One region of the Odoribacter sp. genome, then DNA from elsewhere that is predicted to be linked to it. Evidence: riboswitches for the same ligand, from Rfam matches in the RefSeq annotation. Region 1 holds a riboswitch; each other region holds the start of a gene.
What was found. Region 1 has a riboswitch for cobalamin ahead of AC5RDS_RS04455 (PepSY domain-containing protein). Riboswitches for the same ligand answer to the same signal wherever they lie in the genome.
Positions count from the first base shown of each region.

Region 2: it holds a riboswitch for cobalamin, as region 1 does, so the genes downstream of both, AC5RDS_RS10385 (hypothetical protein) here and AC5RDS_RS04455 (PepSY domain-containing protein) in region 1, are expected to answer to the same signal.
Region 3: it holds a riboswitch for cobalamin, as region 1 does, so the genes downstream of both, AC5RDS_RS13070 (anaerobic ribonucleoside triphosphate reductase) here and AC5RDS_RS04455 (PepSY domain-containing protein) in region 1, are expected to answer to the same signal.

Region 1 is NZ_CFKYFN010000036.1:29,736-31,986, forward strand. Features, by position in the region: gene AC5RDS_RS04450 (sirohydrochlorin cobaltochelatase) at 1-725, shown strand, start outside; cobalamin riboswitch at 1,006-1,199, shown strand; gene AC5RDS_RS04455 (PepSY domain-containing protein) at 1,237-2,251, shown strand, end outside.
Region 2 is NZ_CFKYFN010000078.1:45,489-47,739, reverse strand. Features, by position in the region: gene AC5RDS_RS10390 (DUF5018 domain-containing protein) at 1-129, opposite strand, end outside; gene AC5RDS_RS10385 (hypothetical protein) at 202-1,179, opposite strand; cobalamin riboswitch at 1,508-1,708, opposite strand; gene AC5RDS_RS10380 (electron transfer flavoprotein subunit alpha/FixB family protein) at 1,964-2,251, opposite strand, start outside.
Region 3 is NZ_CFKYFN010000095.1:13,194-15,444, reverse strand. Features, by position in the region: gene AC5RDS_RS13075 (C-GCAxxG-C-C family protein) at 31-510, shown strand; cobalamin riboswitch at 752-948, shown strand; gene AC5RDS_RS13070 (anaerobic ribonucleoside triphosphate reductase) at 1,047-2,251, shown strand, end outside.

The sequences.
Region 1 (2,251 bases):
AAGAAGCTTTTCCAGGTATCGAAGTCCGGGAAGCCTGGACCTCCCGGATTATCCTGAAGAAATTGAAGGAAAGGGGAGTAGAGCGCCTGAATCCGGCTCAGGCACTTATTCAGCTGCATGAACAAGGTTATACGCATATTTTAATACAATCTACGAATATAATCGAAGGTACGGAGATGAAAGAATTGCGTCGCGAAGTGGAAGGGCTTTCGCTGAATTTTAAAGATATTCGTGTCGGAAATCCTTTGTTGTATGCTCCTGAGGATTATGCTGTGGTCGTAAAGGCAATTACGGAGGCCATGAATCAGGCTGATAGAGGTGGACAAAAATTATTGGTAGGCCATGGGACCCCCGATCCTGCAACAGCTTCGTATGCTATGTTCGATTATATGCTGAAAGCGGAAGGACATCCGGAATATCATGTCGGAACTGTAGAAGGGTATCCGGAATACGAAGACGCTTTGCGGCTATTGAAAAACGGAAAATCCAAAACATTGACTTTGGCCCCCCTGATGTTTGTTGCCGGAGATCATGCTAAAAATGATATAGCAGGCGAATGGAAGGAAAATCTTGAAAAACAGGGTTATAAAGTGAATCTTTACCTGAAAGGGTTGGGAGAAAATCCAACTGTTCAGCAACTCTTCATCCAACATGCCCGGTTTGCTGCCGGACATAAAGCGGTGGATATGGCTACCAGGAAAAAGGGGTATATGCAGGGAAAATAAAAGGTCGATTCTTTTTGCGGAAACCCGCAAAAAGAATAATGGACAGATGTCAATGGACGATGGACAATTATTGGAAGCTTTGCTTCCATCAAAAGATAAAGAAGGGAAGAAAAATGAGAAAAGAAAATGAGAATAAAATCATTGACAATCAACACAATATATCCTATTCTTCGGGTATACTGTTTCATTGTCAATTAACCAGGTGCCCGCAGGGTTCCATGACTTTATAAACATTATGAAATTCATAGATTTTCAACTAAATTAAACGAACGTTTTATTTGGTGTTTCTTAATTTTTCGGTGAATTTTATGTTTTCTGCATAAAATGAGAGGGAATCCGGTGCAATTCCGGAACAGTGCCCGCTACTGTGAGGTTCGTATAAGGTGAAAAGTTTTCTTACAACCACGGTCGACGCGACTGGAAGGTTACTTTTCCGGACTGAGTCAGGAAACCTGCCGAAAATAATAATAATGCTATTCCCGTGGACAGGAATAAGATTATAGATAAAAACATGTTGACAAAAATTTTCCGAAAAATTCATCGGATACTCGGTTTATTACTCAGTATCTTGTTTCTGATGTGGTTTATCTCTGGGATTGTAATGATTTATCATAGTTTCCCACGGGTAAATCAGAAATTGAAATTAGCCCGTCAGGAGTCTCTGACAGGTCCGCTTCCGGCTGTAGATTCTTTATTGCAGGTACTGCCCGACAGTAGTCGTTTAGGAGGTTTGTCTGTAGATATGTATCTCGACCGGCCGGTATTTCATCTGAAAGGGCGGCAATTACCTGCCGGTTTGTATGCCGATTCATTGCAGGTTGTCGGTAAACCTGATTTTAACGAGATTTGCCGGATTGCCGGACAATTGGGTGGATCGGTTGCTTATCGGGTAGATTCCTTAAACCGGTTGGATCAGTGGATTCCTTTCGGTTATTTGACCAAAGAATTTCCGATTTATAAGTTTTCGTTCGAAGATGATGCCCGGCAAGAGATGTATATATCTTCGAAAAGCGGTAAAGTGTTGCAATGGACTGACCGGAATTCCCGCTTTTGGGCTTGGCTGGGGGCTATTCCTCATTGGGTGTATTTTACTTCTCTACGGCAAAATCAAGCGCTTTGGATTAATTTTATGATCTGGGCGTCCGGATTGGGAGCTATCATGTGCTTCTCCGGTTTGTGGATCGGGATTTGGGTATTTTGGAAAAACCGGAAGAAAGGGTTGCGTTCGCCTTATAAAAAATGGTGGTTACGTTGGCATCATATCACCGGTGTGGTTTTCGGTGTTTTTGCTCTGACATTTGTATTTAGCGGAATGATGTCGCTGGTGGATATTCCTTCCTGGATGCAGAAAGGTAAAACCAGGAACCGTGAAGTACGTTTTCGGGGACGTGAGGGGGGAATGTTGGCCGCCGATCTGTATGCCTTGGATTACCGGAAAATCGTGGATAGTCTGTCTGATGTGAAAAGTATCGAGTGGGCATCCTTTGGAAAATATCCTTATTATGTCGTGAATTCGGGCAGTAAAA
Region 2 (2,251 bases), on a different contig from region 1:
CTGCTGAACCAGTCGGAATGAGGTGATGTAGTTTTCATTTCCGGAAAACAGGCTGTCATCGTCCTCGCAACTCGTCAGCGAAACAATAATGCCAAGCAACACAATATATATTAAATTATTTATCTTCATAGGTTTATCATTTTTTACATTTACAACTTTTTCAGCTGATTAATCTCACAGTTGAAAAACAGGCTTCATCTGTTACTCCTGAATAGCAGGTTTTATCCATTGCTGGTCTTCTACCAATTGCTTGTAAGTCGGATTGTACAAATTATTTTCCACACTCCATTTCTCTTCGGGACAGGTCAGGATGGCCTTTTTAATTGCCTCGTAAGAAGCTAGTTTCCCATGATCATGAATCCGGATTCCCCCCACTTTTTCCAAGCTGGACAAGAAATCCAGATTTTCCAGAGTTTGATTCAAATAACCGGTATTCTCATTATCTCCCCAGGGAGTTGGTCCGATCGGGCGCAGTTCCAATGTCCCCCCAACCTGCTTCAAAGCCGGATACAAGACCACGGCCGGTCCCCTCGATCCATAATAGTCATATCCGGTCTGAAACATCATATCCTCCCCGACCGTCGCCAGATTCGGAAAAGTCTTTTCATCATAATAGTCGATACTTATGATTGCCTTCCCTCCGATAGACTTCAATTCGGGGAAATGGTATTCCTTGATATTGGAATATAATTCAAAATTACCGGTTACTTCTTCCAGTGCAGGAAATTCGACGGCCTTTACATTGGAATTGGCCCAGTAAGAGAAATCCCCGTTAATTTTACGGATATTACCGATTTCAATGCTCCCTCCGTTCAGGCCAAGATAACCGATATTCAGTTTTCCCACTTCCCGGAAACCTTCTAATTTCGGGAAATATCCCGAAAGGTTATCCAAACTGATTTTACCTTTAAAAATATCGTCACCGATCACCGTCGTATTTTCCAATCCGGTACCGCTGAATCGCAATTCCTCGATTTCTATTCCCTGGATATCCAGGCGTTCTATACCTTTCGATACTACAAACACCTTCAAATTTTTCAAACCGGCAGGCAACTTCAAATATTCTGCCGTACAGTTCAATGACAGCTTCCCTCCGATTTTTTCCAAAGCCCCTAATTTTTCAGTATCCAGTCCTAAAAGTGTGACGTTTAAATCTTCGATTTTTTTGTGGATTTCCACAAGAGGAATAATTGACCGATGACAATTAACAATTGACAATGATTGGAAGCTTTACTTCCATCAAAAAACAGCTGAAAAAAAGGGAAATGAGTAGGGAAATTGAATGTTGAATGATTGATAATCAATATGATGTAAATATTTCCTAAAGTATGTTGTTTTACAGTAAACTGGTATTTGTCAATAGTCAATTAACAAACGTCCTGTAAGGGGCATCACTTTGTAAACTTTATGAAATTTCGACTAATTTAATCGAACGTTTTTCCATCGACATCCAATAGAATAATTCCAATTAAAAATCAGTACAACCGGCATTCTAATCCCAGAGAACACCAAGTTTCTGATCTTGGCAGGTCTTCTGACTTGCTTTATCTCCGGACGTCCTTCCCGTTCATGTAAAACAGTGGCGTGAGTAATGTCCAAAGACTTTAAAAAGCTTACAGCAGCGGGTCTGTTCAGGATTCACACCTGATTCCCTTTTCACCGCTCCGTTACGAAAATAACGAGCAGCACCAAAATCGACGGTAAAAGTACAAAAAAAGAGAGATGAAAGTTTATTTTAAGTAATTTTTTAAATCATTTTTAATATAAGGCGTAAAAATATACTGGGACAATCTTTACCAGCCGATTATTTCAAAAATACGAGCTTTGACATTTAAGATGCAATCAATTTGATTTATCAGTGCCAAGATATTGATTTACTCTTAAATACTCTTTCCTCTTGCTACCGTCACCAATAGAAAAGGAAAGAGTATAATTGAACAAACACCCGGTTCATTTCCGATTTTTACTTCCGGAGTTTTTCTGTCAATATGGGGACAATTTTATGTACATCTCCAACAATCCCCAAATCTGCTGCATTGAAGATCGGAGCATATTTGTCTTTATTGATAGCAATGATGTATTCTGATTCTTCCATACCGGCAAGGTGCTGAATAGCCCCTGAAATCCCCAGGGCAAAATACAGATCCGGCCGGACCGTCTTTCCGGTTTGCCCCACTTGGCGTTCGTGGGGCATAACCCCGGCATCGACCATTGCCCGCGATGAAGATACTTCGGCATTCAATGTTTCCGC
Region 3 (2,251 bases), on a different contig from region 1:
TACTTTTGCCGGACATTAAAAAATAGGATGATGGAAGACCGGATACAGCGTGCCGTCGAATTATTCCGGCAAGGCTACAATTGTTCACAGTCGGTATGTGCTGCTTTTGCAGACGAGTATGGTTATACTTTCGAACAGGCATTACGGATGTCGGCTTCGTTCGGTGGAGGGATCGGTCGGATGAGAATGACTTGCGGTGCTGCTTGCGGAATGTTTATATTGGCAGGCCTCGAAACAGGTTGTGTAGAGGGAAAAGATAGGGAAGGGAAAGAAGCGAATTATAGACTGGTACAACAATTGGCAGAGAAATTTGTGAAGCGTAACGGTTCGTTGATCTGCGGTGAATTGTTGGGGGTGACTCCCTCAAGAATCGGGTTCGATCCGGTGCCTGAAGCCCGGACACCCGAATATTATAAAAAACGTCCTTGTCTCAAAACAGTGGAAGAAGCAGCCCGAATTTGGGTGGAATATCTACAAAATGAAAAATCAAAAGTAAAAGACGAAGAATAAAATATCAATGCTGAAAAATATTAACTCGATTAATTTTTGGATTTTTATTTTGGAAAACTTTTAAATGTTTGATTGCTTGATGATTTGAATTTTGTTTTGTAGTTATATGTTGATTATCAATAGTTTGAATGTGCCGGATTCTAGATTAAAAGATTTGTATTGGAAAACTTTGATAATCTGTTACTTTGAAAAAATGTCAGAAAAGTTTCTGAAAATATTTTTCTCTTCGTAAAAAACTTTCTATTTTTGTCTTGATTTCGGTTCTTATCCTAGCGTAGGGATGAGATGAAAAGGGAATCGGGTGAGAATCCCGGACAGTCCCGCTGCTGTAAGCTCCGTAGAGCGGTTTAAACCCGAGAAGAACCACTGCCGTTATTGGCGGGAAGGTTGTTTAAACCGGGAGTAAGTCAGAAGACCTGCCGTAATTATTGTTTTCTGAGGCTTTCGAGGAAAGGCCGGAAAGAAGGATTCGCTTGTCTTTTTTTTGTCCTCTCCTTGCCTTATGGGTTATCGGTTTATGATTAAAAAGTAAAATAATGATTCAGACTGTATTGAAAAGAGATGGCCGTGTAGTTGGCTTTAATGAGGAGAAAATCGTTGCTGCAGTGAGAAGAGCGATGCTGCATACCGATAAAGGAGAAGATATGCAATTGGCACATGAAATTGCCGATCGTATCGCTTGCCGGGGACAGGAGCAGATGAGTGTCGAAGATATTCAAAACTGTGTGGAAATCGAATTGATGAAGAGCCGCCGTAAAGATGTGGCTCAATTATATATTGCTTACCGGAATCAGCGTAGTGTGGCCCGTAAAGCGAAAACCCGGGATATTTTTTTGGAAATCATAGAGACGAAATCGAATGAGGTGACCCGGGAAAATGCCAATATGAATGCGGATACGCCTGCCGGGATGATGATGAAATTTTCCAGTGAAACGACAAAGCCGTTTGTCGACGATTATTTGTTGGTAGAAGAAGTAAAAAATGCCGTTCGGCAAGGATATCTGCACATACACGATAAAGATTATTATCCGACCAAAAGTCTCACCTGCGTACAGCATCCCTTGGATAAGATCCTGAAAAACGGATTCTATGTCGGTCATGGTGAATCCCGTCCGGCAAAACGGATCGAGACGGCTAGCATCCTCGGTTGCATTTCGCTCGAGACGGCTCAGAATGAAATGCATGGCGGACAGGCGATTCCGGCTTTTGATTTTTATCTGGCACCTTATGTGCGGAATAGTTTTATCGAAGAGGTGAAAGTATTGGAAGAGATTACCGGCGAAGATTACAAACACCTGTACCATTTTCCCATCAAAGATTATGTCCGGATTGAGCTGGACGGTTTGAGCGGGGATGAGCGGGTTTTACAACATGCGATCAACCGGACGGTAAGTCGTGTACATCAGTCTATGGAGGCTTTTATCCATAATATGAATACCATTCATAGCCGGGGAGGCAATCAGGTTGTTTTCAGTTCTGTCAATTACGGTACGGATACTTCTGCCGAAGGCCGTTGTATTATTCGGGAAATGCTGACCTCTACCTATCGGGGAGTGGGAAGCGGAGGTACGGCTATCTTTCCGATTCAGATCTGGAAAAAGAAACGGGGCGTGAATTATTTACCTCAGGATCCCAATTACGACTTATATGTTTTTGCTTGTAAAGTCAGTGCCCGGCGTTTTTTTCCCAACTTCATCAACCTGGACGCTACTTTTAACCGGCATGAATTGTGGAAAGCCGA